Regions from separate parts of the Clavibacter sp. genome, predicted to be linked through region 2. Evidence: predicted binding sites of a transcription regulator. Region 2 holds the regulator's gene; the other holds the start of a gene.
What was found. The regulator LexA, encoded in region 2, represses DNA repair genes until DNA is damaged. The targets are predictions, from matches to a motif close to TCGAACANNTGTTCGA.

Region 1 (14,588 bases), on a different contig from region 2:
GCGTCGACGACGAGCGCGAGCGCGGTGACGAGGATCGCCGACGCCAGGAGCAGGGGGAAGTTCCGCGTGGTCAGGCCGGTGAAGATGTCGCGGCCGAGTCCGCCCAGCCCGAGGTAGGCGCCGAGCGTCACGGTGCTGATGACCTGGAGGGTCGCCGCGCGGAAGCCGCTGATCATGAGCGGGAGCGCGAGCGGGATCTCGACGCGACCCAGGATCTGCGTCTCCGTCATCCCGACTGCGCGCGCCGCGTCGATCGCCGAGCGGTCCACGGCCTGCACGCCGGAGTACACGCCGGCCAGCAGCGGTGGGATGCCGAGGAGCGAGAACGTCAGGATCGGTCCGGTGAGGCCAATGCCGAAGAGCAGGCCGAGCAGGACAAGGACGCCGAGGGTGGGCAGCGCGCGGAGGCCGTCCGAGAACGCCACGGCCACGTTGCGGCCGCGGCCGGTGTGCCCGATGTAGAGGCCAGCGGGCACGGCGATGATGGCGGCGACGCCCATCGAGAGGGCGGTGTACCCCACGTGCTCGAGCAGGCGCGTGCCGTACCCGGTCGGACCCGCCCATCGCGAGGCGTCGAGGAGGAGGGCGAGGGCCTCGGCGAAGAGGTTCACGAAGCACTCGCATCCGTGACGAGCGCGGCACGTCGGGCCGAGCGGCTCCTCGCACGCAGGGACGGTTGGGTGGACCAGGGCATGAGGAGCCTCCCGGCCAGCAGGAGGATGAGGTCGAAGACGAGCGCGATCACGACGATGCCCACGATTCCGGTGATGATCTCCGTGTAGAACTGGCGCCGGTACCCGCTGAGGATCATGGTCCCGAGGCTCAGGATCCCCGACAGCGAACCGACCGTCACCATGCTCACGGTGCTGACGGAGACGACGCGGAGTCCGGCGAGGAGCACGGGTCCCGCGAGCGGCAGCTCGACCCGCCAGAAGCGCGCCCATCCGGCGTACCCCATGGCCGTCGCGGACTGCTTGACATCCTCAGAGACCGAGGCGAGCGCGTCCGAGGTGATGCGGATCATGAGCGCTACGGCGTACACGGTGAGGGCGACCACGACGTTGCGCGGATCGAGGATGTTGGTGCCGATGATCGCCGGCATCGCGAGCAGGAGCGCGATCGACGGGATCGTGTAGAGCGCTCCACCGACGGTGAGCAGGGCGCCACGGGTGCGCCGGTACCGGTTGGCGAGCCAGCCGAGCGGCAGCGAGATGACGAGCCCGAGGAGGACGGGCGGCGCGGCCAGCGCGACGTGCGCGACGGCCAGGTCGAGCACCGTGCCGATGTTGGCGAGGACCCAGTTCACGCGGGTCCCGCACCCTGCGCCTGGGCACCGGGGGCGTGCGCGGCCCCCGCCTCGGTCGGAGCGGATGCGGATCGGGCTGCGGAGCGCCCCTCGTCGTCGAGCACGCCCACGAGGCGGCCGTCGCGGTCGACGAGCACCTGTCCCGTGCCGGTGTCCTCGACGTGCAGCGCGCGCTTGCCCTTGTCGGCGCCCACGAAGTCGCGGACGAAGTCGTTCGCCGGGTTCGAGAGGATCTCCTGCGGCGTGCCCTGCTGGGCGATGCGGCCGCCCTTCTCGAGGATCACGACCTGGTCGCCGAGCAGGAACGCCTCGTCGATGTCGTGCGTCACGAAGACCACGGTCTTGTCGAGCTGCGTGCGCAGGCGGATGAGCTCCTGCTGGAGGTCGTCGCGCACGAGCGGGTCGACCGCGCCGAACGGCTCGTCCATGAGCAGGATGTTCGGATCCACCGCGAGGCCGCGGGCGACGCCCACGCGCTGCTGCTGGCCGCCGGAGAGCTGCGACGGGTAGCGGTCGGCCATCGACCGGTCGAGGCCCACGGTGTCCATCAGCTTCAGGGCGCCCTCGCGCGCGGTCCGCTTGTCGACGCCGGTGAGGCGCGGCACGGTCGCGATGTTGTCGACGACCTTGCGGTGCGGGAGGAGGCCGGAGTTCTGCATCACGTAGCCGATGCTGCGCCGGAGCTTCACGGCGTCCTGGCTGGCGATGTCGGTGCCGTCGATCTCGATGCGACCGGACGTCGGCTCGACCATCCGGTTGATCATGCGCATGAGGGTCGTCTTGCCGCAGCCCGAGGATCCGACGAGGACCGTCGTGGTCTGCGAGGGGACGACGAGGCTGAAGTCCTCGATCGCGAGCGTGCCGTCCGGGTACTGCTTGCGGACGTGGTGGAACTCGATCATGGGTGGCTCATTCCTCGTAGTCACTACGAATCGACACTTGCCAGGCACACTAGCGAACCACGACCGCGGCGGAACGGTCGCACCGGGCCGTCCCCTGACGCCACTTCGTAACAAATGGATGCTTCCGCGGATAGCCCCCGCATGCCGCGGGCGCGTCGGTCGGCGTCGGGTGCGTCGGCCAGGATGGAGGGCATGACGCGCATCCTCGCCCGGGCCACGACCGCCGACGACCTGGTCGGGCTGCTCGACGTGGACCACGCGGGCGACGCCGTGCCGGGGCCGTCCTGGCGCATCGTCCCCGGCCAGCGCGTTGCGGTCCTCGTCGACACGCTGCCCCGCCGCGCCGAGGGCGACACCGAGGACCAGGTGCCCGTGCGGCGCCTCGAGTCCGCCCGATGGGGCCTCGTGCCCGCGGGATCGTCCGGGCCGGACCAGGGCCCGCCGGTCGCCGAGATCCCCGCCGAGCAGCTCGCCTCCCGGCCGGAGCTCCTGCAGGCGCTCGTGTCCCGGCGCGCGGCGATCCCGGTGTCGGGCTACTACGAGCACCACGAGACCGACGACGGACTGCGCACCCCGTACCTCGTGGGCGCGGGCGACGGCACCGTGCTGCTCGCGGCGCTGTACGAGTGGTGGCGGGATCCCTCGCGCGCCAGCGACGATCCCGCCCGCTGGGTGCTGAGCTGCGCGGTCGTCACGCGGCCCTCTGCCGGGACCGTGGAGGCGCTGGCGGAGCGCATGCCCGTCGTCCTCTCCCCCGACGTCGTCGAGGAGTGGCTCGACCCCACGGCCGAGGGCTCCCCCGAGCTGCTGCGGGCCGTCGCCACCCAGGCGGAGGACGTGATCGAGGAGCTGGCGATGGACGAGGTCGGCCCCGGCATCGACCAGGGCGCGCCGGACTCGGCAGAGCTCGCCCGGCCGGTGTGACGCGCGCCCGCCGCTCCCGGCGTCTGGTTGACTGAGCCCGTGGCCCCCTCCTCGAAGAAGAAGAAGCACGCGACCCGCACGCTCCTCGAGTCACCGGCCGCCGCACCCGTGCTGCACCGGGCGGCGCGCATCGAGGACCGCATCCACGAGATCCGCGAGGGCCGTGCCCGCAAGCGGGGCCTGAAGCCCACCGTCATCCCCTACGCCGGCTACGGATCCGTGCGCTGGGTCCGCGTCCTCTGCCGCGTCCTCCTCACCGATACGAAGAGCAAGCGCGCGCTGGCCGGCGACAAGGTCGTGCGCGGCTGGCGGAGCTTCACGAGCGTCCCGCTCACGGACGTCGACGTCGTCGTCGAGATCGACGGCACCGAGCACCACGTGCGGGCCGACCGCGGCGGCGTCGTGGACCAGGTCGTCGAGGCGAGCCTGCCGAGCGGCTGGCACACGATCCGCATCCGGTCCGAGGGATCGGAGACCGTGGACGCGCCCGTCTTCATCGTGGGCGACGACGTGCGCACCGGGATCCTCAGCGACATCGACGACACCGTCATGGTCACCGCGCTCCCCCGGCCGTTCCTCGCCGCGTGGAACACCTTCGTGCTCGACGAGCACGCGCGGACGCCGACCCCCGGCATGGCCGTGCTCTACGAGCGGCTCCGCCTGCAGCACGAGGGAGCGCCCGTCCTCTACCTCTCCACGGGGGCGTGGAACGTGGCCCCGACGCTCACCCGGTTCCTGTCCCGGAACCTGTACCCGCCGGGACCGATCCTCCTCACCGACTGGGGCCCCACCGTCGACCGGTGGTTCCGCAGCGGCATGGAGCACAAGCGCAACAACCTGCAGCGCCTCGCGGCGGAGTTCCCGCACGTGAAGTGGATCCTCGCGGGCGACGACGGCCAGCACGACGAGCTGCTCTACGGCGAGTTCGCCGAGCGGCACCCCGGCAACGTCGAGGTCGTCCTCATCCGGCAGCTCTCGGCGGGCGAGGCCGTGCTCGCGGGCGGCAGGGCGAAGGCAGAGAAGCGCGCGCTCGACAGCTCGATCCCGTGGGTCTACGCGCCGGACGGGGCGAGCCTGCTCGCGCAGCTCGACGACCTCGGCCTCGCCGACGACTCGGGCACCCGGATCGGCACCTGACCCGGACGCCGACCGGCACGACGAAGGGCCCCGCGATCATCGCGGGGCCCTTCGTCGTCGTGCAGGTGGATCAGACGGCGTCGGTGAGCGCCTGGAACTCGTCGTCGGTGAGCTCGATGCCCGCCGCGGCGATGTTGTCCTCGACGTGGCCGACCGACTTGGTGCCGGGGATCGGCAGCATGACGGGCGAGCGGCGCAGGAGCCAGGCGAGCGCGAGCTGCGAGGCGCGCGCGTCGTGCTGCTTCGCGAGGGCGTCGAGCGGGCCGCCGTCCTTCGCGAGCTCGCCGGTCGCGAGCGGGAACCACGGCATGAAGGCCAGGCCCTCGGCCTCGGCGTAGTCGAGCAGCGGCTCGGCGTCGCGCTTGGCGAGGTTGAAGAGGTTCTGCACGGAGACGATCTCGGCGATCTCGCGCGCGGCCTTCACGTCGTCGACCTGCACCTCGGAGAGGCCGATGTGGCGGATCTTGCCCTCGGACTGCAGGTCCTTGAGCACGCCGATCTGGTCGGCGAGCGGCACGGCGGGGTCGATGCGGTGCAGCTGGTAGAGGTCGATGCGCTCGAGGCCGAGGTGGCGCAGGCTCAGCTCGGCCTGCTGGCGCAGGTACTCGGGGCGGCCGACGGGCTGCCAGTCGCCGGGGCCGGGGCGCGTGAGCCCGCCCTTGGTCGCGATGACGACGTCGTCGGCGTACGGGTGCAGCGCCTCCTTGAGGAGCTCCTCCGCGACGAACGGGCCGTAGGAGTCGGCGGTGTCGAAGAACGTGACGCCGAGCTCGGCGGCACGGCGGATGACGCGGACGGCCTCTTGCGGGTCCTCGGGGGCGCCCCAGACGCCCTCGCCGGTCAGCTGCATGGTGCCGTAGCCGAGCCGGACGACGGGCAGGTCGCCGCCGATGGTGAAGGTGCCGGAGGCGCCGGCTGCGCGGGTGGTGTCGGTCATGTGGACCCTCCTCGGGTGTCGATGACGAGGGAGGCGTCTGCCGCCCTCGGGACACCGGGGCCAACGCGGCGGGCGGCGGATCCATGCCCGATGCGCGCGATCCGGTCCGGACCCTCAGGCTCCGGTCGAGGGTGAGGCGGATCCGCCCGCTCCCCTCGTGGATGTCGGCGCCCGTTCCTACACTCGGATCAGGCGTTCGAACATCCGTTCGAACGCGGGAGCGCGGCCGGCGCGACGGGCGAGAGGAGCGGCACATGCGGATCGACGAGGACGTGGAGGTCGAGCTCTCGGGCGACGGCTCGCCGTTGCGCTTCACCTGGCGGGGCGTGGTCTACGGCGTCGTCAGCTCGCCCGAGCGGTGGATCGCCCGGGTCGACTGGTGGCAGCGCACGGGTCGCGCGCCCCGCGGCGCGAGCGCCCACCTGCTGGAGCTGCGGATGTGGCGCGTCGAGGCCGTGCCGCTCCCCACGGGCGCGCGCCGGGTCGACGGCTCGTTCGACCTGAGCGTCGACGCGCGCGGCCGCTGGTCGCTCGTCAACGCGTCGGACGAGGAGCTCGACATGCGCCTGTTCGCCTGACGCCGCCCGCTGGCCTCGTGCCGCCCGGGTCGCGCTGTCCCGACCGCTCGCCCGTCCCGCCGGGTCGCCCCATGTGCCCGGGCCCGGGGAATAGCCGGGGGCACGCGCGCCTTCTCCCCATCGGCGCCGCACGGCGTCCCGCACGCGGCCACCCGGGCCGCGGCGCACGGAGGGATCCCGCATGGCGGCACTCGAGTGGCTGTTCGACGCGCAGCTCCGTATCGGCGACCAGACGATCCTCTGGCGCGAGATCGTCGGCAATCTCTTCGGCCTCGCCAGCGCGCTCGGCGGCATGCGCCGGAAGGTCTGGGCGTGGCCCGTCGGCATCGTCGGCAACGTGCTCCTGTTCACCGTCTTCCTCGGCGCGGTCTTCGGCACGCCGAACCCCGTCAACCTGCTCGGACAGGCCGGCCGCCAGGTCATGTTCATCGCCGTGTCCGTCTACGGCTGGCACCGCTGGAACCAGGCCAGGCACGGCGGCGCGCCCGTCGTGCCACAGTGGGCGTCGGGCCGCGAGCGCGTCCTGCTCGTGGTCGCGCTCGTCGGCGGCACCGCGATCCTCACGCCCGTCTTCCGCGCGCTCGGCTCCTACGAGCCCGTGTGGGCCGACGCCTGGATCTTCGTCGGCTCCCTCCTCGCCACCTACGGCATGGCCAAGGGCTGGGTCGAGTTCTGGCTGATCTGGGTGGCCGTCGACCTCGTCGGCGTGCCGCTGCTCGTGAGCGCGGGCTACTACGCATCCGCCTTCATGTACGTCTTCTACGGCGCGTTCACGCTCACGGGCTTCTTCGTCTGGATGCGCGCCCGCGGCACCGGTGCGCCCGCGGTCGAGACGGCCTTCCCGGATCCGCGCGTCGTCGAGGCGCCCGCCGACCGCTGACCCGTCGCTGAGCCCGCGCGCTCGTCGGCGCGCGCTCGTCGGCGCGCGCTCAGCCCTGGCCGTTGGAGCAGGTGCTCTGCGCCGCGGTCTGGCCGGTGATGCTCGGGTCGAGCACCTCGGCGGTCGGCGTCGCGGCGGGCGCCGGGGAGCCGGTCGCCGTCCCGTCCGCGGGCGGCGCGGTGGTGGGCGCCGGGGTCGCGCCGTCGGCCGGCACGCTGCCGGACTCGTCCGTCGTCGTGCCCTCGGTGAGCGTGAAGTCCGCGTCCGAGGCGAGCAGGCCCACGAGCTGCGCCGCGGCCGCCTCGTCCGGCTGCACGCGGCCGTTGGCGAGCACCTCGCCCGGGTACTGGAGGAACGTCACGTCGTCGAGCGGGATGTCCTTGAAGGTCAGCGCGATCGACACGAGCGTGTCGAGGTCGGCGAGCGACGTCGACAGCTGCATGTTGTCGACCACGGCCCGCGCGATGCCGTAGAGCTTGGCCGGGTTGGTCAGCGTGTCCGAGCTCTTGATGGTGCGCACGAGCGCGCTCAGGAAGACCTGCTGGTTGCCGATGCGCGAGATGTCGCTGCCGTCGCCGACGCCGTAGCGGGTGCGGAGGAACTGCACGGCCTCCTTGCCCTGGAGCGGGTGGATGCCCGGATCCAGCGACAGGTCGGTCTTCGGGTCGTAGATGCCGTTGGCCACGCACACCTCCACGCCGCCGACCGCGTTGGACATCTCGACCACGCCGTTGAACTGCACGACGCCGCCGTACGGGATGTCGAGCCCGGTGAGGCCCTCGACCATGCGGACGGTGCACTCGAAGCCGCCACGGGACAGCGACTCGTTGAGCTGGGCGCGGGAGCTCGCGGCGTACTTCGTGCCGTCCGGGCCCTCGCAGGCCAGGATGGGCACGAGCATGTCGCGCGGGAAGGAGATGACCGTCGCCCGGCTGCTGTCCTCGCTGATGTGGAGCAGCATCGTGACGTCGTTGAGCGTGGCCGTGCCCACGTCCTTCGCGGCGCCGTAGCCGTCGCCCTGGCCGGCGCGGCTGTCGCTGCCGACGATGAGGATGTTCGCGCCGCCGTCGATGCCGCCGAGCGACGGGGGCATGGCCTGGCCGCCGGAGATGTCGACCGTGTTGTCGGCGACGGTGCGGGAGAGGTCCCAGGCGGCGATGCCCACGACCGACACCGTGCTCACGAGAGCGACCGCGGCGACCATGCCGACGCCCCTCATCACGGTGCGCCCGGCGCTCGGGGTGCGGAGGCGGCCGTGGCGGGCGATGCCGCGGACGCGGGCCCGATCGGCGCGGGTCCTCTGGGGGGCGTGCTGCATGGGGGATCTCTCGTCGCCGGGCGGGGAGCGCCGGGCGCGGGCACCCGGATCCTCCACAGGGTAGCCGAGGGCGGTGGAGAGTCCCCTCGGCACGCGGGCCCGATGCGCTATGCGCCCGTGCCCTCCCCGCCGCGCAGGTGGGCGTCGAGGAGGTGCTCGCTGAAGAACGTGTCGATCCGGCTCCAGGCGTCCGCCGCCGACGCGGGCTCCGGCCCCATGCCGACCGCGCGCAGCACCGGGCGGAGCGCCCGCGGCCCGGTTTCGGCGTCGTTGAGGAACGCGTGCCCGGCGGCCGGGTACTCCCGCACGTCGTGTGCGATTCCGTGCTCCGTGAGGGCGGCCTCGAGGCGGTCCGCGGATCCCGCGAGCTGCCGGTCGCGCCCGCCGTAGCTCGCGACGACGGGGCACGCGCCGTCGAGCACGCCGTCGAGGCCCTCCGGGAGCATGCCGTAGTTGACGCTCGACGCGTCGAAGCCGCGGGACGCCGCCGCGAGGGCGAACCCGCCGCCCATGCAGAAGCCGATGACGCCGACGCGGCCCGTGCAGTCGGCGCGGTCGAGGAGCAGGCGGCGCGCGGACTCGACGTCCACGAACGCGCGGCCCTCCCCCGCTGCCAGCGTGCGGAACGTGGCGACCAGGCATCGGCGTGCGCCGCCGGCGGAGAAGAGGTCGGGCATGAGCGCGAGGAAGCCGGCCTCGGCGAGGCGCTCGGCCTGACGGCGCATGACGTCGGTGACGCCGAAGGCCTCGTGCACCACCACGACCGCGGGCCACGGCCCCTCGCCGTCGGGCACCGCCAGCACGCCGTGCAACCCGGGCGACGCCCCGGGGCCGGCCGCGGGCAGGGGGATCTCGGTGAGGGTCACGGGCATGCCCTCACGCTAGGACGCGACGGGTCCGACGCCACCGCGAGGCGACGACGTCCAGCGAGCCGTCATCCGGGCGGTGCGCCGGACGGTGGGCCAGGCGGTCAGCGCCAGGCGGTCGGCCCCACGGATCCGGCGCGGTACTCGGCCATCGGCACGCGGTCGCCCTTCCAGGCGCGCATGACCGGCGCGACGATGCGCCAGCAGCGCTCGGCCACGTCGCCGCGGACGGAGAGGCGCGGGTCGCCCGCGAGGATGCCGTCGAGCACCTCGCCGTACGGCGTGAGTTCGGGCTCCGCGAACTCCGCGCGGAACGTGGCCTGGGTGAGCGTGAAGGGCTCGCCCGTGCCGTCCATCGTGACCTCGAGCGAGATGCCGTCGGGCTTGAGGTCGATGATGAGGCGGTCCGGTCGCGCGGATCCGTGGAGGCCCCGCGGCAGGTGCGCCACCGGCTTGAAGGTGACGATGATGCGCTTGGACGCCTCCTTGAGGGCCTTGCCCGAGCGCAGCCGGAACGGCACGCCCGCCCAGCGCGCGTTGGCCACGCCGAACGTGACCTCGGCGAGCGTCTCCGTCTCGTTGGCCGGATCCACCCCCTCCTCCTTGGCGTACGCGGGGATGCGCGTGCCGTCCACCGTGGCGCCCGTGTAGCGGGCCCGACGGCTGTGCGCGACGGGGTCGTTGTCCCAGACCTCGGTGGCGCGGAGGACCGAGGCGATGTTCGAACGGAGGTCGTCCGGGTCGATGCTCGCGGGCGGCTCCATCGCGAAGACCGCGAGGACCTGCAGCAGGTGGCTCTGGATCATGTCGACGAGCGCACCCGACTTGTCGTAGTAGCCGGCGCGGCCCTCGAGCGCGAGCGTCTCGTCGTAGAGGATCTCGACCTTCTCGATGTCCTTCGCGCTCCACACCGACTCGAAGAAGCGGTTGGCGAAGCGCAGCGACACGAGGTTGAGCACGGTGGAGAGGCCGAGGAAGTGGTCGGTGCGGTGGATGCGGTCCTCCGGCACGAGCTTCAGCAGCTGGCGGTTGAGCTGCGCGGCCGTGCGGCCGTTCGACCCGAACGGCTTCTCGAGCGCGAGCGTGGTGCCCTCCGGCAGGTCGAGCTTCTCCAGCTGCTGGCACACGGCGATGGAGATGGCCGGCGGCAGCGCGAAGTAGAGGGCGGGCGCGCCCTCGCAGGCCTCGAGGATGCGCTTCAGGTCGTCGAGGTCGGTGGGGTCGGCCTGGACGTACTTCGTGGACGACACGATGCTCGCGGCGCGGCGTCCCGTGGCGTCGACCGAGTCGAACGCGGTCTTGACCGTCTTCGTCCACTCCTGGGGCGTGCGTGCGCTCCGGCCGGTGCCGATGAGCTGGATCCGCCGCCCCCGATCGCTCGCCACGAGGCTGCCGAGACCCGGCAGGAGCAGGCGTTCCGTGAGGTCGCCGCTGGCGCCGAGGATGACGAGGGTGGAGGGTTCGCTGGTCATCCTCCGAGACTACGGGTCGCGACCGCCGGGCAGCCGACCTACACTGGGCGAGTCGAACATCCGTTCGAACATCGCGTCCGGGGAGGACGCGTGCGGACATCCCGGGAGGTGCGCGTGAGCTTCACCCACCTGCACGTCGCGTCCGCCTTCTCCGCCCACTTCGGCACATCGGCGCCCGAGGCGCTGGTCGACGAGGTCGCGTCCCGGGGCGCGTCGGCCGCGGCCATCACCGACCGCGACGGGCTGTACGGCGCCGTCCGCCACATCCGCCGCTCGATCGCCCAGGGGGTCTCCCCCGTCGTGGGCGCGGAGCTCGGGCTCACGGGCGAGCACCCCGGCCGGATCACGGTGCTCGCGCACGGCGGCACGCACGGCCAGGGCTGGGCGGCGCTCAGCCGGCTCATCAGCGCGAGCCACGGGCGTGGCACCGCGAGGAGCACCGCCCGGAGCGCCCAGGCGGGCATCGCGCGCACCCGGCCGCCCGCGTTCCTCCTCGGCGAGGACGGGCCGGTCGGCACGATCATGCTCGGGCCCGACTCGGACGTGGGCCGGGCCGTCGCGGCGGGCGACCACGCGCTCGCGTCCCGCCACCTGGCGGAGTGGTCGCGGCTCCTGCCCGGCGCGGTCGTCGTCGAGGTGGTCTGCCACCACACGGAGCCCGGCGAGTCCGCGAGCCTCCGCCACGCCGCCCGCATGCTGGAGCTCGCCGAGGCCCACCGCATCCCCGCGGTGCTCACCAACGCCGTGCGCTACCTCGAGCCCGACGACGCGCTCACGGGCGACGTGCTCGACGCGGCCGGCACGCTGCGCCCGCAGCCCAACGGGCAGGCGTGGCTCAAGACGCCGGCCCAGATGCAGGAGATCGCGCGCGAGATCGCCGGTGCGTCGTCGCTCGACCGCCGGGCGGGCGAGGCGCTGCTGCGCGCCACCGAGGAGCTCGCCGACCGCTGCCGGCTGGATCCCGACGCCGACCTCGCGTGGCGGAAGCCGAAGCTGCCGGAGAAGGAGGTGATCGGGGTCACGGGCGACCCGGACGAGGCGCTGTGGCGGAAGGCCGCGGCGGGGGTCACCGAGCGGTTCGGCCACGTCGACGAGGCCATGCGCCAGCGGGTGCTCGCGCGCATGCGCACCGAGCTGCAGACCATCACGGGCTTCGGCTTCGCCACGTACTTCCTCACGGTGGCCGACGTGTGCTCCCTCATGCGCGACATGGGCGTGCGCAACCAGGCGCGGGGATCCGGCGCGGGCAGCCTCGTCAACTACCTCCTGCGCATCTCCAACGTGGATCCGCTCGAGCACGACCTGCTGTTCGAGCGCTTCCTCGGCAAGGTGCGCTCGACGCTGCCGGACATCGACATCGACGTGGAGTCCGCGCGCCGGCACGAGGTGTACCACCGCGTGTTCGAGAAGTACGGCAGCAACCGGGTCACCCTGCTGTCGATGCAGAACACCTACCGGGCCCGCGGCGCCGCGCGCGACGCCGGGCTCGCGCTCGACCTCGACGAGCAGCAGATCGACTTCATCGCCAAGAACATCTGGCGCTTCAACGCGCGCGAGTTCCGGGCGATGCTCGAGACGAAGCCCGAGCTCAAGCCCATCGCCGACCTCGTGCGCGACGACCCGAGCATCGACCTGCTGGTCGACCTCACCGAGCGGCTCGACCGGCTCCCCCGGCACATCTCCATGCACCCGTGCGGCGTGATCCTCGGCGACTCCGACCTGCTGAGCACGAGCCCCGTGCAGCCGAGCGGCATGGGCCTGCCGATGAGCCAGTTCGACAAGGACGACATCGACGACATGGGGCTGCTGAAGCTCGACGTCCTCGGGGTGCGGATGCAGAGCACCATGGCGTACGCGCTGGACGAGATCCACCGCATCCACGGCACGCGCTCGGCGGTCGCGGGCGGCGTCCCGGTGGACGCGCGCTACGTGCACCGCGACGGGCGCATCGAGCTCGACGAGATCCCGCACGACGACGAGGAGACGTTCGCCGCCATCCGCACGACGCACACGCTCGGCATGTTCCAGATCGAGTCGCCGGGTCAGCGCGAGCTCATCGGCAAGATGCAGCCCGACGTCTACGAGGACCTCATCGCCGACATCTCGCTGTTCCGGCCGGGGCCCATGAAGGGCAACATGGTGGCGCCGTTCCTCGACACGAAGCACGGCATCACCCGGCCCGACTACCTGCACCCGCGGTTCGCGCCGTTCCTCGCGCCCACGTTCGGCGTCGTCATCTACCACGAGCAGGTCATCCGGATCTTCGCCGACTGCATGCAGGTCTCCCTCGCCGAGGCCGACGAGCTGCGCCGCAACATGGAGCGGCAGGACACGGTGGTCGAGCAGGCGTTCCGGCAGCGCACCGCCATGCACGTCGACGGCCGCACGGGCACGCGCCCCTTCTCGGACGCCGACGTCGAGCGCATCTGGAAGGCGCTCAAGGGCTTCGGCTCGTTCGGGTTCTGCAAGGCGCACGGCGCGGCGTTCGCGCTGCCCACCTGGCAGAGCGCGTGGCTGAAGACGCACTACCCGGCGGAGTTCCTCGCGGGGATCCTCACGCACGACCCCGGCATGTACCCCAAGCGCCTGCTGCTCACCGAGGCCAGGCGGATGGGCGTGCCCGTGCTGCCGCTCGACGTGAACCGGTCGCGGGGCGTCTACCGGGTGGAGCGCGTGGAGGGCGAGGAGACGACCGGGCGCACGCGCATCGGCGAGCTGGGGATCCGGCTGTCGCTGCAGGACGTGCACGGCATGAGCGAGGCGGAGCTCGAGCGCATCGAGCGGGGCCAGCCCTACGACTCCATCTCCGACTTCTACGCGAAGGCGCAGCCGTCGCGCGCGCTGCTGGAGCGGCTGGCCGCGGTGGGCGCGCTCGACTCCCTCGCCACGTCCGCCGAGGACGAGGCGGCCCGCGGGGTCGCGTCACGCGGCGACGTGATGGCGTTCGCCCGTCGGCTCACGGCGCGCGCGGCCCGGCCCGCGGATCCGGCCGGCCAGCTGCCGCTCTTCGTCGACGACCGCGACCTCATCCCGCGCGGCTCGCCGGACCCGGACGGGCGGGAGCGGGTCGCCGCCGATCGACATCCTGCAGATGGAGGTCACCGAGCACGTGCTGGAGAGCTGCCGGCCCATGCTCGACGAGCTCGGCGTCATCCCGGCGAGCCAGCTGCTCGAGGTGCGCAGTGGATCCGAGGTGGTGGTCGCGGGGATCCGCATCGCCACGCAGACGCCGCCCATGCGCAGCGGCAAGCGCGTCGTCTTCATCAGCCTCGACGACGGCACGGGCTGCTCCGACTCCACCTTCTTCGACGAGGCGCAGCAGAAGGCCGGGCCCATGCTCTTCGGCACGCGCCTGCTCGTCATCCGGGGGCGCACGCGGCGCACGGGCGAGCGGGGCGTCTCCATCCAGGCGGAGGACGCGTGGGACCTCAAGGAGATGTGGGCGCGCTGGCAGGACGCCCGGCGGCAGGGCGCCGCGGCGGGCGACGGGGCCGACGGGATGGACGGCGGCGTGGACGACGCGGCCCAGGTCGCCTGAGGACGTCCGCCCGCGGGATGATGGGGGCACCCGAGACCGCAGCCGGAGGCCGCACGTGCGCATCACCACGACCGTCCGCACGACCACGCGCATCCCGTTCGTCCAGGTGGTCAAGACCTCGGTCGCCGCGATCATCGCCTGGTTCGTCTGCATCGCCCTGCTGCCCGCGCAGCTGCCCATCTTCGCGACCATCGCCGCGCTGCTCGTGGTGCAGCCGAGCATCAACCAGACCTTCGGCAAGGCGGTCGAGCGCAGCCTCGGGGTGATCACGGGCGTGCTGCTCGCGCTCGGGCTCGGCCTCGCGCTCGGCACGTCGAGCGGGGTGGTGCTCCTCGCGGTCGTCGTCGCCGTGCTCGTGGGCTGGGTGTTCCGGCTGACGCCGGGGTCGAGCACGCAGATCCCCATCAGTGCGATGCTCGTCCTCGCCATCGGCCAGCTCTCGCCCGTGTACGCGGTCGACCGGATCGTGGAGACCGTCATCGGCGCCGCCATCGGCGTGGTCGTCAACATCGCGATCGCGCCGCCCGTGCTGCACGAGGCGAGCCGGCGCGCGGTGGTCGGCCTCGCGGGCGACTGCGCCGCAGCCCTCGACCGGCTCGCGGGCGCGCTGTCCGAGCCGGTCGACCGCGAGGAGCTCGACCGGATGCTCACCCGCGCGCGCGAGCTGCGGCCGCGGCACACGAAGGCGGTCGCCGAGGTCGACAAGGGGCTCGAGAGCCTGACCCTCAAC
Region 2 (14,588 bases):
CCTCGCCGATGTGGGCGGAGCGCGCCTGGGCGAGCGACGCGGAGTCGGTGGTCGCGGCGAGCGCGGCCATCGCCTGCTCCACGGCGGCGCCGACGGTCTCCTCGGAGATCTGGGATTCGGACATGAGGCCCGAGTCTACCGAGCGGGGGTCGCGCTCCCCGCCCGCGACCGGCCTCGCGACGCGGCTACGCGACGCGGCTACGCGCCCTGCGAGGTCCCGGCCGCGACGGTCTTCGCGACGCGCGGTCCGCGCTTCCTGGCGAGCCGCCGCGCGATGGTCGACACCGAGAGGTTGAGCACCAGGTACATGCCCACCATGACCACGAAGATCGGCAGCGAGTTGGCCCGGCTCGTGGCCTCGAGGATCAGCTCGCCCTGCTTGGTGAGTCCGACGAGGCTGACGATGGTGCCGAGCGCGGTGTCCTTGATGAGCACCACGAGCTGGGCGACGATGATCGGCAGCATCGTCCGGAACGCCTGCGGGAACTCCACCAGCAGCCGGTTCTGCAGCGGCCGGAGCCCGATCGCCAGCCCCGCCTCGCGCTGTCCGCGCGGCAGGCCGAGGATGCCGGAACGGAGGGCCTCGCCGATGATCGCGCCGTTGTAGAGCGTGAGCGCCGTGACGACCGACCAGTACGGCCCGATCGGGAAGATCAGGTAGATGAACAGCATCATCAGCAGCACGGGCATGCCGCGGAAGAACTCGAGCACGACGGTGACGGCGTAGCGGATCACGCGGTGCTCGCTCATGCGCAGGAGCGCGAGCACCATGCCGAGGAGGATCGCGAGGACGGCGGCCACCGCGGCCGACTGCAGCACCACGACGAGGCCGCGCAGGAGGAGCTGCCAGACGAGCGGGTCGTTGAGCACGAGCCAGATGTCGGGGCTGAACTGCCCGGCCTGCTGCAGCTTCACGGCGGCGAAGGCGAGCACGGCCACGACGATGGCACCCGTGACGACGGAGAGGACGCGGGAGCGACGGCGGGCCCTCGGGCCGGGCACGTCGTAGAGGACCTGGCTCATCGGGAGACCGCCACTCGCTTCTCGAGGTGGTCCGCCAGCTGACCGAGCGGGACCGTGATGATGAGGTAGAAGAACGCGACGCCCACGAACACCCAGACGACCGCGTCCCCGTTCGCGTTCGCGACGTCGCGGCCCACGTTGAACAGCTCGTAGATGAAGTAGGCGCCCGCGATCGACGTGTTCTTGGTGAGGGCGATGACGACGTTGATCAGCGGCGGGATGACGGTGCGGACGGCCTGCGGCAGGATCACCGACCCGAGCGTCTGCGAGAACGTCAGCCCGATGCTGCGCGCGGCCTCGGCCTGGCCGACGGGCACGCTGTTGATGCCCGAGCGGATCGCCTCGGCGAAGAACGGCGCCGTGTAGAGCGTGAGCGCGAGCACCGCGGCCGTCATGAACGGCAGCGCGCCCGAGATCGAGGTGATCACGACGCTGAAGAAGGTGAAGACGAGCAGCAGCGGGGTGTTCCGCAGCAGCTCGACGTAGATCGTGGAGGTGGCGCGGAGGCTCGCGACGGGCGAGATCCTCATCGCGGCGATCACGACCCCCAGCGGGAGCGCGAACAGCACCGTGGTGAGGAGGAGGCGCAGCGTGCCGCCGAACCCCCGCAGGAACACGTCGAGATTGTCGAGGATCACATCCACGGCGCACCTCCTATGGTCTGCACCCGGCGCGGCCGGGCGATGGTCGGATCCGGGTCGGGCGCCCGGACGAGGGAGGGTCCCGCGCGCGCATCGGCGCACGCGGGACCCGGTGGGGCTAGTAGCGGTCGATCGCCGGGGGCTCCGGGGTGTCGATGACCGTGCCGGCCGTCGCCTCGAACAGGCGCGCCCAGGTGCCGTCGTCGTAGGCCTCCTGCAGCGTGTCGTTGATGAACGTGCGGAACGCCTCGTCGCCCTTGGCGATGCCGATGCCGTAGGGCTCCTGGGTGAAGGTCTCGCCGCCGCCGACGAGCTTGAACTCGCCCTCGTTCTGGTCGATGAAGCCGGAGAGGATCACGTTGTCGGTCGTGACCGCGGACACCTGGCCGTTGCGCAGCGGGTCGAGGCACTTGCTATACACGTCGGTCGGCACGACGACGGCGCCGAAGGTGGCCTCGATGTTCGCGGCGGGGGTGGATCCGGCCACGGAGCAGACCTGCTTGCCGCGCACGTCCTCGGGCGTGTTGATCGTGGTGTCGTCCGCGAGGACCATGAGCGCCTGGCCGGCGACGTAGTACGGTCCCGCGAAGCCCACGACCTCCTTGCGCTTGTCGTTGATCGTGTAGGTCGCGACGACCGCGTCGACCGAGCCGTTCTGGATGAAGGGCTCGCGGTTCGCGGACACCGTCTCCGTGAACGTGATGCCGTCGAACGGGATGCCCATCTTGCTGGCGATGAGCGCCGCGATCGCGACGTCGAAGCCCGCGGGCTTGCCGTCGAGGCCCGCGAGGCCGAAGAGCGGCTGGTCGTACTTGGTGCCGACCTTCATCTCGCCCGCCGCCGCGAGGCGCGCCATCGTGGTGCCCTCGTCGAAGGTGGGGTTCTCGGTGAGCTCGAGCTTGTAGGGGCCGTCGCCGTTCTCGGGAGCGTTCGTGCCGGCGTCGATGCCGCTGTTCGACGCGCTGCCCGCGGCGCCGCAGCCGGTGAGGGCGACGACGACGATCGCAGCGGCTGCGGCGATGGTCAGTTTCCTGTTCTTCATGGTTCCCGTTCCTTGGGTGGTGAGGTGGATGACGGACGCGATGGGGATCGCTCGTGGTGCGAGGTGCATGGTGCGGGTCGTGCCGGTGGTGCGGCGCCCGGACGCGCCTGCCTCGGCGGCGTCCGGATGCGGGTGCGGGAGGGCGCGTGCCCTCCGCGCGTCAGTGGGCGAGGATCTTCGAGAGGAAGTCCTTCGCGCGCGGGCTCTGCGGGTCGTCGAAGAACGCGCTGGGCGTCGTGTCCTCCTCGATGGCGCCGTCGGCCATGAAGATCACGCGGTCCGCGGCCTTGCGGGCGAAGCCCATCTCGTGGGTGACGACCATCATCGTCATGCCGTCCTTCGCGAGGCCGACCATGACGTCGAGGACCTCGGTGATCATCTCCGGGTCGAGGGCCGATGTCGGCTCGTCGAGCAGGATCAGCTTCGGGTCCATCGCCAGCGCGCGGGCGATCGCGACGCGCTGCTGCTGGCCGCCGGAGAGCTGGGCCGGCATCTTCTGCGCCTGGTTGGCGACGCCGACGCGGTCGAGGAGCTCCATCGCCCGCTTCTCCGCCTCGGCCTTGCCCTGCTTGCGCACCTTGATGGGCCCGAGCGTCACGTTCTCGAGCACGGTCTTGTGCACGAAGAGGTTGAAGGACTGGAAGACCATGCCGACGTCCGCGCGGAGGCGCGCGAGCTCGGCGCCCTCGGACGGGAGGTCCTGGCCGTCGATCGTGATGGTGCCGTCGTCGATGGTCTCGAGCCGGTTGATCGCGCGGCACAGCGTCGACTTGCCCGACCCGCTGGGGCCGATGACGACGACGACCTCGCCGCGGTTGACCGTGGTCGAGATGTCCTTGAGGACGTGCAGGTCCCCGAAGTGCTTGTTGACGTGGGATACGACGACCAGGGGCTCGCCGACCGCTGCTGCGGCGGGCGAGGCGGGGTCCGCCGTCGGGCTCTGCTCCATGCGAACACCATATCCATGACGGTGTTTCGTCCGCGTTTCCGCGGGGCATCGTCACCCCATCGTGACGCGGTGGCCGCGTTTGCGCAGATCAGAGGCGGTGTCGACGCGGGTCGCCACGGCTGACGCGTGAGTGGTGTCCGACGCGGGATGGTCAGGCGCGCTGGGCGAACGCGGACTCGTAGAGACAGACGGAGGCGGCCGTCGCGAGGTTCATCGACTCGGCCTGGCCGTAGATCGGCACGACGACGGCGCGGTCGGCGAGGGCGAGGTGCTCGTCCTGGAGGCCGCGGGCCTCGTTGCCGAAGAGCCACGCGGTGGGGCCCGCGAGGCCGCCCGACGTGCGCTCCGCGAGGAGGTCGTCGCCCTTCACGTCCGCGGCGAGGACCTGCAGCCCAGCGGCCCTGACCCGCTCGAGCACGGCGTCGAGCTCGGGCATGATCGCCACCGGCAGGTGGAAGAGCGAGCCCGTCGTGGCGCGCACGACCTTGGGGTTGTAGAGGTCGACGGAGCGGCCCGTGAGGATCACCGCGTCGGCTCCCGCGGCGTCGGCCGCGCGGATGATGGTGCCCGCGTTGCCGGGGTCGCGCACCTCCTCGAGGATCGCGATGAGGAGCGGCTCGTCGCCGAGGATCTGCTTGAGCGACGTCGGGAACTGGCGGCACACGCCGACGACGCCCTGCGGGGTGACGGTGTCGGCCATGGACGCGATGACGTCCTCGGTGACGAACTCGACCTCGATGCCCGACTCGCGGACGGCGCGCGCGAGGTCCGGGTAGCGGTCGAGGGCCGTGGGCGTCGCGAACAGCTCCTGGACGAGGTCAGGTCGGAAGGCGAGCGCCTCCGAGACGGCCTGCGGCCCCTCGAGGAGGAACAGGCCCGTGTCGGCGCGCGCATCCCGCTTCGCGAGCTTGGCGACGCCACGGACACGCGGAGAGCGGGGGTAGTCGAGCATGCCTGCAACACTAACGGCGCGCCCCCTGATGGGGACGCGCCGTCGGCGGTGGAGTGGGACGTGCTAAGCGTTCGCCGCGACCTTGGGGGCCGAGGTGTTCGCGGGCAGGGCGGTCTTGGCCGTCTGCACGAGCGACGCGAAGGTGGCGGGCTCGTGGACCGCGAGCTCCGCGAGGATGCGACGGTCGACCTGGACGCCGGCCAGCGAGAGGCCCTGGATGAGGCGGTTGTACGTGAGGCCGTTCGCACGAGCGGCGGCGTTGATGCGCTGAATCCAGAGGCGGCGGAACTCGCCCTTCTTCGCACGGCGGTCGCGGTACGCGTAGACGAGGGAGTGGGTGACCTGCTCCTTGGCCTTGCGGTACAGGCGCGAGCGCTGCCCGCGGTAGCCGGCGGCGCGCTCGAGGATGACCCGACGCTTCTTGTGGGCGTTGACGGCCCTCTTGACTCTTGCCATTTCAGTGATTCCTATTCGAGTTCAGGTGTCGCGGACGACGAGGGGCCTAGCGGCCGAGGAGCTTCTTGGCGACCTTCATGTCGGCCTTGGCCAGGGGCTGGTCCTGGTTGAGTCGCGCCTTGCGCTTGGAGGACTTGACCTCGAGGTTGTGTCGCATGCCCGCCTGCTGCTTCATGATCTTGCCGCTGCCGGTGACCTTGAAACGCTTCTTGGCACCTGAGTGCGTCTTCTGCTTAGGCATTGTTCTCTTCTCTCGCTTCTCGTGCGCTCGCCTTGGTGGCGTCGCGCTTCGCGTTGGCCTCGGCCTTGGCCTCGGACTTGTTCTTGTGCGGTCCGATGACCATGACCATGTTGCGGCCGTCGATCGTGGGGGTGGACTCGACGCTGCCGAACTCGGCGACGTCCTCCGCGAACATCTTGAGCAGTCGCACGCCCTGGTCCGGACGCGACTGCTCGCGCCCGCGGAACAGGATCATGGCCTTGACCTTGTCGCCGTCCTGCAGGAAGCCCTCGGCGCGCTTGCGCTTGGTCTCGTAGTCGTGCTTGTCGATCTTCAGGCGGAAGCGCACCTCCTTGAGGATGGTGTTCGCCTGGTTGCGACGCGCTTCCTTGGCCTTCTGCGCGGCCTCGTACTTGAACTTGCCGTAGTCCATGATCTTCGCCACGGGGGGCTTGGAATTGGGCGCGACCTCGACGAGGTCGAGGTCGGCTTCCTGCGCGAGCCGGAGTGCGACGTCGATGGATACGACGCCGACCTGCTCGCCTGCTGGGCCAACGAGGCGAACCTCGGGAACTCGGATTCGATCGTTGGTACGGGGATCGCTGATGGACTGCTCCTATTCGTGTCTTCGGGTGGCCCGGCGGCTCGTGAGCCGCTCGGATTCGAGACGAGGAGAGTTCTTCACCAGGGTGCGACGGATCCGTCGTACTCGGCAACACGCCCTTTGCCCGCACTTCCGTGGGGCCCCCGCCTGAGCGGGGCTCCCGTCGTGCGGTCCCGGTGAGGGGAGCCGTTCGGACGGGGGAGCGAAATCGACCCGGTAACCTAAGGAGGCGGTCAAGCGCGGGTGGGAGATCAATCCTCTTTCGAACCGGGACTGTGACAGCCCCGGAGCCGTCGATCAGCATAGCAGACGCCGAGCCCGCCCCGGAAGGGCGGGCGCCGACCGGGTCCCGCCGCCGTCCGCCGCCATCCTGCCGCCCCGAGCACGAGGACTGAAATGACCGATCCGACCCCCGACCCCGCGACGACCCCGACCGACGCGCACGTCCACCGCTTCGAGGAGCCCGACGTCGCGACCGGCTCGCCCGCCCCCGCCGCGGGCGCCGCCGACGACGACACCGCCGACTTCGTCGCCGACCAGTACGCGCGCGACATCGCGGAGGTCTCGGCCGTCGAGGTCATCACGACCACGGCCGTCCACCTCATGAGCGCCGCCGCCGTCAAGTGCGGGCTCGCCGACGACCCCGCGACGCAGACCGACCTGGCCGAGGCGCGGAAGCTCATCATCTCGCTCGCGGGTCTCGTCACCGCCGCATCGCCGGAGCTCGGCGACCAGCACGCGCGCAGCCTCCGCGACGGGCTGCGCTCCCTGCAGCTCGCCTTCCGCGAGGCGTCCCCGTACCCCGACGCCGTCGGCAAGGGCCCGGGCGAGAAGTACACGGGGCCCGTCTCCTAGGCGGACGGCGCCGGACGGCGCCGGCTGTACGCGGCTCCGGCTCCTCGCCGCTCCGGTTCCTGGCGGCCTCGGCGGCGGAGCGCGATGCGCGGCTCAGCCGGCCGACGTGATCCGGAGCCCCATGCTGTCGACGCGGTCGGCTAGCACCGCGCTCCGCGACCACTCCCCCTGCAGCCGCGCGAGCAGCGCATCGAGCGCCGTGCGGTCGAGCCCGTCCACGAGCTCGAGCACGATCATCAGCTCAGGCCCCTCGAGGCGCGCCCGGGGATCACCCGGCGCCGTGCGCAGGGACACGACCGCGGGCTCCTCGACGACGCTCGCCTGGAGCGCCGCGGCGACGTCGGGATCCTCGGGGCTGGGGATCCACGGCAGCGACCGCGCGACGGCCCACACCGCCGGCCGGCGCAGCACGAACTCGGTGTCCGACATCGGGTCGACGACCACGAGGTCGGTCTCCTCGCTCGCGGCGGCCAGCGCCATGCGGACGGCGTCGGCCGGCACCGGACGCGCCTTCGCGTTCCACCTGCCCATCGCGGCGACGGACGTGAAGACGGGCATGACCGTGCGACCGTCGGGACCGGCGACCGTGATGATCGACAGCTCGGCGCTCTTGTCGGCCCTCAGCCCGTGCGCGCCCTCGCCCTCGTCGCCCAACCGGGCGACCAGCGGGATCAGCAGGCGCGCGTCGCGGAGGGCGTCCACGACCTCCGCCTGCCCGGCCTCGCCGCGACCGTGCCGCGCGAGCGCCTCGGCGACCGCGGGCGGCGCGGAGCCGTCGTCATCCGGGAACGGGGTCGGCTCGAACGACCGGCCCGCCCAGGGGGTCCCGGCCGAGTCGGCGTGCGGAGTGGATCCGGTCATCGCTCCCCGGCGACGTCGAGCGCCTCGCCGAGCGTGAACGCACCGGCGTAGAGGGCCTTGCCGACGATGGCGCCCTCGAGGCCGAGCGGCACGAGCTCGCGCAGCGCCTGGATGTCGTCGAGGCTCGAGACGCCGCCGGACGCGACCACGGGGCGCTCGGTGCGCTCGAGCACGTCGCGGAGCAGCTGGAGGTTCGGGCCCTGGAGCGTGCCGTCCTTGGTGACGTCGGTGACCACGTAACGAGCGCACCCGGCGTCCTCGAGGCGCTCGAGCACCTCCCAGATGTCCCCGCCGTCCTGCGTCCAGCCGCGCGCGGAGAGCGTGCGGCCGCGGACGTCGAGCCCGACCGCCACGGCCTCGCCGTGCTGCGCGATGACGCTCGCGGCCCACTCGGGGTTCTCCAGCGCCGCGGTGCCGAGGTTGATGCGCGTCGCGCCGCTCTCGAGCGCGACGTCGAGAGAGCGGTCGTCGCGGATGCCGCCGGACAGCTCGATCTGCACGCCGTCGATGGCGCGGATCACGCGGGAGATGACCGACAGGTTGTCGCCGCGGCCGAACGCGGCGTCGAGGTCCACCAGGTGGAGCCACTTGGCACCCTGCTCCGCCCAGTCGCGGGCGGCGTCGACGGGATCGCCGTAGCCGGTCTCGGTTCCGGCCGCGCCCTGCGTGAGCCGCACGGCCTGGCCGCCCGCCACGTCAACGGCGGGCAGCAGGGTCAGACGGGGGGTGCTGGTGAACTCGCTCATGGGGGCCTTCCATCGATGGGCTCGGACGTGCGGGATGCCGCGCGGGGACGGCGGGTCGGGCGGGTCAGGCGGCGCGGAGGGTGCCGAGCCAATTCGCGAGCAGCCGGATCCCCGCTGCGCCCGACTTCTCGGGGTGGAACTGCGTGGCGGTGAGCGGGCCGTTCTCGACGGCGGCGACGAACCGCTCGCCGTGCGTAGCCCACGTGACGCGGGGCGCGGGCAGCGGCGGGAGCGGGTCGATGCCCCAGGCGCGTGCGGCGTACGAGTGCACGAAGTAGAAGCGCTCCTCCTCGAGGCCGGCGAACAGCGCGGATCCCTCGGGGACCTCGACGCTGTTCCAGCCCATGTGCGGGAGCACGTCGGACTGGATCCGGTCGACCGTGCCGGGCCACTCCCCCAGGCCCGCGACGTCGACGTCGCGCTCGACCCCGCGGTCGAACATGACCTGCATTCCGACGCAGATGCCGAGGACGGGACGTCCGCCGGCGAGACGGCGGTCGACCACGCGGTCGCCTCCGGCAGCGCGCAACGCGGCCATGACGGCGGAGAACGCCCCGACACCCGGGACGAGGAGTCCGTCGGCCTCATGCGCCCGCCTGGGGTCTCCCGTCAGCTCGACGTCGGCGCCGGCCAGCTCGAGCGCCTTGACGGCGGAGTGCACGTTGCCGCTCCCGTAGTCGAGGACGACGACCGAGGGGCGCGTCACAGCGCGCCCTTCGTGGACGGGATGCCGGACACGCGCGGGTCGAGCTCCTTCGCCTGGCGGAAGGCGCGCGCGAACGACTTGAACTCCGCCTCGGCGATGTGATGCGGGTCGCGGCCGCCGAGCACGGTGACGTGGACGGTGAGCCCGGCGTGGAAGGTGATGGCCTCGAAGACGTGCCGGACCATGGATCCGGTGAAGTGACCGCCGATGAGGTGCATCTCGAACCCGGCGGGCTCGCCCGAGTGGACGAGGAACGGACGGCCGGAGATGTCGACGACCGACTGCACCAGCGCCTCGTCGAGCGGCACGAGCGCGTCGCCGAAGCGCGCGATGCCGGACTTGTCGCCGAGCGCCTCGCGGATGGCCTGACCGAGGACGATCCCGATGTCCTCCACGGTGTGGTGCACGTCGATGTGCGTGTCGCCCGTGGCGGTGACCGTGAGGTCGGTGAGCGAGTGCTTCGCGAACGCGGTGAGCATGTGGTCGTAGAACGGCACCGACGTGCTGATCTCGGAGGCACCGGTGCCGTCGAGGTCGAGCCGGAGGTCGATGCTGGACTCGCTGGTCTGCCGCGTGACGTGCGCGGTGCGCGCGAGGGTGCTCATGGCTTCTATGCTACCGATCGGTTGACCCCGGCCGCCGCGCTCCCGGCCGCCACCGGGAGCGCGACGACGGACCGCGCCGGGCGTGCGACGACGCCCGAGGATCAGTGCGCGTACTGGGCGGGGACGGCGAGCTGCTGGCCGGCCGCGACGTCCGAGGTAGGCAGCCGGTTGAGGTCGACGACCGAGGCGATGACGTCCCGCGGGTCGGCCGACGGCGCGATCTCCTCGGCGAGGTCCCACAGGGACTGGCCGCTCGAGACGGTGACGTACTCGAACGTCGTGCCCGCGGCGTCCTTCGACGCGACGGCCGCGCCGCCGTTGAGGGCGACGAGGCCGGCACCGAGCGCGAGCGGGGCTGCGACCAGTGCGGTGAGGACGAAGCGCCCTCGACGCGTGATGCGCAGGCGCGTGCGGGGCACGACGGCGGCCTCCGCGACGGCGGCGTCGGATGCGGAGGACGTGACGGCGGGGGACGTGACGGCGGGGGTGGTGGCTGCGGTGTTCATGGTGACCTCTCGTGCAAGACGGTGGGGCGTCGATGCGACGCACCCGGCGGTGCAGTGCGGTGCGGCATGCGATGCGGGTCCGGCAGCTCGCACCCGGCTCTCGGCCGGGAGAGCCGGGTGCGAAGCTGTGTTCCGAACATACATTCGAAACGAGCCCTCCGCAAGCCCTCATCGCCTCGATCCGGCCGCCGAGCCCACGACACGCTCGAACAGGTGTTTGTCCGAGGTGCGTCGACTGGATACAGTTTCGAGTGCCTGGTGTCCATTCCATCGGGCACCACCGACATCGCCCCGCGAGGGCGTCGGCCCGCCGGGTCGACCGTGCCGCGGAGGCGTCGGCGACGAGAGGCGGGCCGTGGCATGACGGACGAGCGAGCAGCGGGAGGCGGCGCGACGAGGCGTCGCAAGAGCCTCAGCGAGAAGCAGATCTCGATCCTGGAGTTCATCCAGCGCACCATCGCCGGCCAGGGCTACCCGCCGAGCATGCGCGAGATCGGCGACGCCGTCGGCCTCGCGTCGCTCTCCAGCGTCACGCACCAGCTCAACCAGCTCGAGCTCTCCGGCTACCTCCGGCGCGACCCGAACCGGCCGCGCGCCCTCGAGGTCCTCATCGACCTGCCCGGCACCGGTACCGCGGAGAGCGGCGAGCCGTCGACCCCGGTGGGCGACGCGGCCATGGTGCCCATGGTCGGACGCATCGCCGCCGGCATCCCCATCACCGCCGAGCAGATGGTCGAGGAGGTCTTCCCCCTCCCCCGCCAGCTCGTCGGCAAGGGCGACCTCTTTATGCTCCGTGTCGTGGGCGACTCCATGATCGACGCGGCCATCTGCGACGGCGACTGGGTCGTCGTCCGGCAGCAGAAGACCGCGGAGAACGGCGACATCGTCGCGGCCATGCTCGACGACGAGGCCACGGTCAAGGTGTTCCGCCAGCGCGACGGCCACACCTGGCTGCTGGCGCGCAACAGCGCGTTCGAGCCCATCCTCGGCGACTTCGCGGAGGTCGTCGGCAAGGTCGTCGCGGTCATGCGCTCCGTCTGATCCCCGCGCACGACGTACGAAAGCGGCCGGTCCCCGAGGGGATCGGCCGCTCTGCTGCGTGCGGTGTCGCGGATCAGGCCGCGGGCGCCACCGCGTACGCCTGGACCTGGGCCTGCTGCTCGGCCGTCACGAGCGCCCGCACGCGCGTGCCCTCCTCCACGTACGAGGTCTCGAGCACCTTGGCGCCGTCGTGCAGCATGGCGACGACCTCGCCGTGCTCGAACGGCACCAGGAGGTCGACCTCGATGGTCGGCTGCGGCAGCAGCTCGGCGATGCGCCGACGCAGCTCCTCGACGCCCTCGCCGGTGCGCGCGGAGACGAACACGCCCTGCGGCGCGAGGCCCCGGAGGACGACGCGGTCGTCCGCCGACGCCAGGTCGCTCTTGTTGAAGACGACGATCTCCGGGATGGCCGACGCGTTCACCTCGGCGATGACCTCGTGCACGGTCGCGAGCTGCGCTCCGGGATCCGGGTGCGACGCGTCGACGACGTGCACGAGCACGTCGGAGTCCGCGAGCTCCTCGAGCGTCGAGCGGAACGCCTCGACGAGCTGGTGCGGGAGGTTCCGCACGAAGCCGACGGTGTCGGCCAGCGTGTAGAGCTGCCCCTGGTCGGTCTCGGTCTTGCGGACGGTCGCGTCGAGGGTCGCGAAGAGCGCGTTCTCGACGAGCACGCCCGCCTTCGTCACCCGGTTGAGGAGCGACGACTTGCCGGCGTTCGTGTACCCGACGATCGCCACGGACGGCACGGAGTGCCGGTCGCGGTTCGCGCGCTTGGTGTCGCGCGCGGGCTTCATCGCCGCAATCTGCTTGCGGAGACGCGCCATGCGCGTGTTGATGCGCCGGCGGTCGAGCTCGATCTTCGTCTCACCCGGTCCGCGCGATCCCATGCCCGCGCCCGCGCCGCCCACCTGTCCACCGGCCTGGCGCGACATCGAGTCGCCCCAGCCGCGCAGACGCGGGAGGAGGTACTGGAGCTGCGCCAGCTCGACCTGCGCCTTGCCCTCACGGCTCTTGGCGTGCTGGCTGAAGATGTCGAGGATCACAGCGGTGCGGTCGATGACCTTGACCTTCACCACGTCCTCCAGCGCGCGCCGCTGGCTCGGGGCGAGCTCGGTGTCGGCGATCACCGTGTCGGCGCCGACCGCGGCCACCAGGGCCCGCAGCTCCTCGGCCTTGCCGCGGCCGAAGTAGGTGCTGGGGTCCGGCGTGGGGCGGCGCTGCAGCAGTCCGTCGAGCACGACGGCACCCGCGGTCTCCGCCAGGGCGGCGAGCTCGCGCATGCTGTTCTCGGCGTCGTCGACGGATCCCTGCGAGTACACGCCGATGAGCACGACGTTCTCGAGCCGCAGCTGCCGGTACTCGACCTCGGTGACGTCCTCGAGCTCGGTGGAGAGACCCGGGACGCGGCGGAGCGCCTGCCGATCGGCGCGCTCGCTCTGGTCGCCGTCCGACCCCTGCTCCGTGTCGGGTGCCGCGGACAGCGCCTGCGCGCCGGATCCGCGGAAGAGGGCGTATCCGGCCGAGCGGTTCTCCGCTCGGCCGAGGACGCGCGCGACGACGTCGTCCCGGTCGATGTTCTCGGTGGACGTCGTCGTCGTGTCCGCGGGCTCGTGGTCGTGCCCGTCGTGCGTTGTCATGTGCTCCCATCGTAGCGTCGGCGTCCGGTATCGTCCCGTGCATGGCCGACGCGCATTACTTCTCCTCGTCGCCGGCCGGGCCCCTGCGCACCCGCACGATCACGGTCGAGCTGGGCGGACGGATGGTCGACGTCGAGACCGCGGGCGGTGTCTTCAGCCCCGAGCACGTCGACCAGGGCACCCTGGTGCTGCTGCGCAACGTCCCCGCGCCCCCTGCCGAGGGGCATCTGCTGGACGTGGGCTGCGGCTGGGGTCCCGTGGCGCTCGATCTGGCGATCAGAGCGCCGTCGGCCACCGTGTGGGCGGTCGACGTGAACGAGCGGGCGCTCGAGCTGACGCGGGCGAACGCCCGGTCCCTCGGTCTCGACAACGTCAACGCCGTGCTCCCCGGGGATGTTCCCGAGGGCCTCTCCTTCGCGACCGTGTGGTCGAACCCGCCGATCCGCGTCGGCAAGGAGGTGCTGCACCAGATCCTGCTCGACTGGATGCCGCGGCTCGCGCCGGACGCCGACGCGTGGCTGGTCGTGCAGCGGAACCTCGGATCCGACTCGCTGCAGCGCTGGCTGGTCGACGCCCTGCCCGCGGGCCTCGAGACGACGCGCGCCGCGTCCAACAAGGGGTTCCGGGTGCTGCGGGTGCACCGCAGCGCGGACTCCTAGCCCGACCCCGCCAGCCCCACCGCGGCGAGCATGCCCGGGATCTCCCGACGTGCCAGCCGACACGACGATCGGATCAGGCCAGCGCCACGACCCCGTCGAAGACGAGCTCGGCGGGACCGGAGAGTCCGACGTGCTCGCCGTCCTCGGTCGGGAACATCCGCACGCCCAGCACGCCGCCCGGCAGCTGCACGCGCCACTGGTGCGGCGCGGCGGCGCCGGCCCAGTGCCGGATCGCCAGGGCGGCCGCCGCGGCGCCCGTGCCGCAGCTCAGCGTCTCGCCGCTCCCCCGCTCGTGCACGCGCATGGTGATGTGGCCCACACCGTCCACGATGAGCGGATCCGCGGGCACCACGAGCTCGACGTTCGCGCCCTCGGCGGGCTCGGGATCCAGCTGCGGCGCGAACGCGAGGTCGGCCTCCGCGAGCTCGTCCTCGCTCGACAGCGCGACGACCACGTGCGGGTTGCCCACGTCGATGCCGAGGCCGGGACGCGCGACCTGCAGGTCCTTGGCGCGCACGAGCGGCTCGCCGCCCGCGAGCGCCCAGCGGCCGAGGTCGACCTGGAAGCCGGATCCACTGCGCTGCACGTCGCGCACGCCGGCGCGCGTGCCGATGGGGACCGTGCGTCCCGGGGGCAGCTCGATGAGCCCGTTCTCGATGAGGAAGAGCGTGAAGACGCGGATGCCGTTGCCGCACATCTCGGCGGGGCTGCCGTCGACGTTGCGGTAGTCCATGAACCACTCGGCGTCCGGGTCCTCGTCGAGAGCGGCACGGCCCTCGGGGATGCGGCTCGAGAGCACCGCGCGGATCGTCCCGTCGGCGCCGATGCCGAAGTGGCGGTCGCAGAGCGCCTGGACCTGCGTGTCGGTCAGGTCGATCTCGCCCGCGGGATCCGCGAACAGCACGAAGTCGTTGCCCGTGCCCTGGCCCTTGGTGAACTGCAGGTCTGCCATCCCGCCAGCCTACGGGCGCGCCGCCGGGAGGGCGTCGAGCGCGTGCTCGAGCAGGCGGTCGTCGCGCGCGTCGAGCCGCACGGCGTCGGCGTAGCGGCCGAACCACGACACCTGCCGGCGCGCGTAGCGAC

Region 1: HDR73_RS04865 (DUF6504 family protein) is a predicted target of LexA. The motif match lies at 5,403-5,418, and genes of this name have one in related genera.

Annotation. Positions count from the first base shown of each region.
Region 1 covers NZ_JAAVCB010000039.1:4,381-18,968, reverse strand. Annotated here, with positions in the region: gene HDR73_RS04895 (ABC transporter permease) at 1-611, opposite strand, end outside; gene HDR73_RS04890 (ABC transporter permease) at 608-1,306, opposite strand; gene HDR73_RS04885 (ABC transporter ATP-binding protein) at 1,303-2,208, opposite strand; gene HDR73_RS04880 (SOS response-associated peptidase) at 2,401-3,132, shown strand; gene HDR73_RS04875 (App1 family protein phosphatidate phosphatase) at 3,172-4,269, shown strand; gene HDR73_RS04870 (aldo/keto reductase) at 4,340-5,206, opposite strand; gene HDR73_RS04865 (DUF6504 family protein) at 5,461-5,784, shown strand; gene pnuC (nicotinamide riboside transporter PnuC) at 5,966-6,664, shown strand; gene HDR73_RS04855 (LCP family protein) at 6,714-7,982, opposite strand; gene HDR73_RS04850 (dienelactone hydrolase family protein) at 8,090-8,854, opposite strand; gene HDR73_RS04845 (glucose-6-phosphate dehydrogenase) at 8,953-10,320, opposite strand; partial or broken gene dnaE (DNA polymerase III subunit alpha) at 10,411-13,152, shown strand; gene HDR73_RS04835 (OB-fold nucleic acid binding domain-containing protein) at 13,412-13,858, shown strand; gene HDR73_RS04830 (FUSC family protein) at 13,914-14,588, shown strand, end outside.
Region 2 covers NZ_JAAVCB010000126.1:21,178-35,765, reverse strand. Annotated here, with positions in the region: gene pheS (phenylalanine--tRNA ligase subunit alpha) at 1-124, opposite strand, end outside; gene HDR73_RS14040 (amino acid ABC transporter permease) at 199-1,023, opposite strand; gene HDR73_RS14035 (amino acid ABC transporter permease) at 1,020-1,667, opposite strand; gene HDR73_RS14030 (glutamate ABC transporter substrate-binding protein) at 1,783-2,706, opposite strand; gene HDR73_RS14025 (amino acid ABC transporter ATP-binding protein) at 2,867-3,655, opposite strand; gene HDR73_RS14020 (TrmH family RNA methyltransferase) at 3,807-4,607, opposite strand; gene rplT (50S ribosomal protein L20) at 4,671-5,063, opposite strand; gene rpmI (50S ribosomal protein L35) at 5,110-5,304, opposite strand; gene infC (translation initiation factor IF-3) at 5,297-5,890, opposite strand; gene HDR73_RS14000 (DUF1844 domain-containing protein) at 6,284-6,742, shown strand; gene HDR73_RS13995 (SseB family protein) at 6,836-7,603, opposite strand; gene priA (bifunctional 1-(5-phosphoribosyl)-5-((5-phosphoribosylamino)methylideneamino)imidazole-4-carboxamide isomerase/phosphoribosylanthranilate isomerase PriA) at 7,600-8,349, opposite strand; gene hisH (imidazole glycerol phosphate synthase subunit HisH) at 8,414-9,055, opposite strand; gene hisB (imidazoleglycerol-phosphate dehydratase HisB) at 9,052-9,660, opposite strand; gene HDR73_RS13975 (hypothetical protein) at 9,762-10,166, opposite strand; gene lexA (transcriptional repressor LexA) at 10,527-11,207, shown strand; gene hflX (GTPase HflX) at 11,281-12,846, opposite strand; gene HDR73_RS13960 (class I SAM-dependent methyltransferase) at 12,888-13,505, shown strand; gene dapF (diaminopimelate epimerase) at 13,579-14,457, opposite strand; gene miaA (tRNA (adenosine(37)-N6)-dimethylallyltransferase MiaA) at 14,467-14,588, opposite strand, start outside.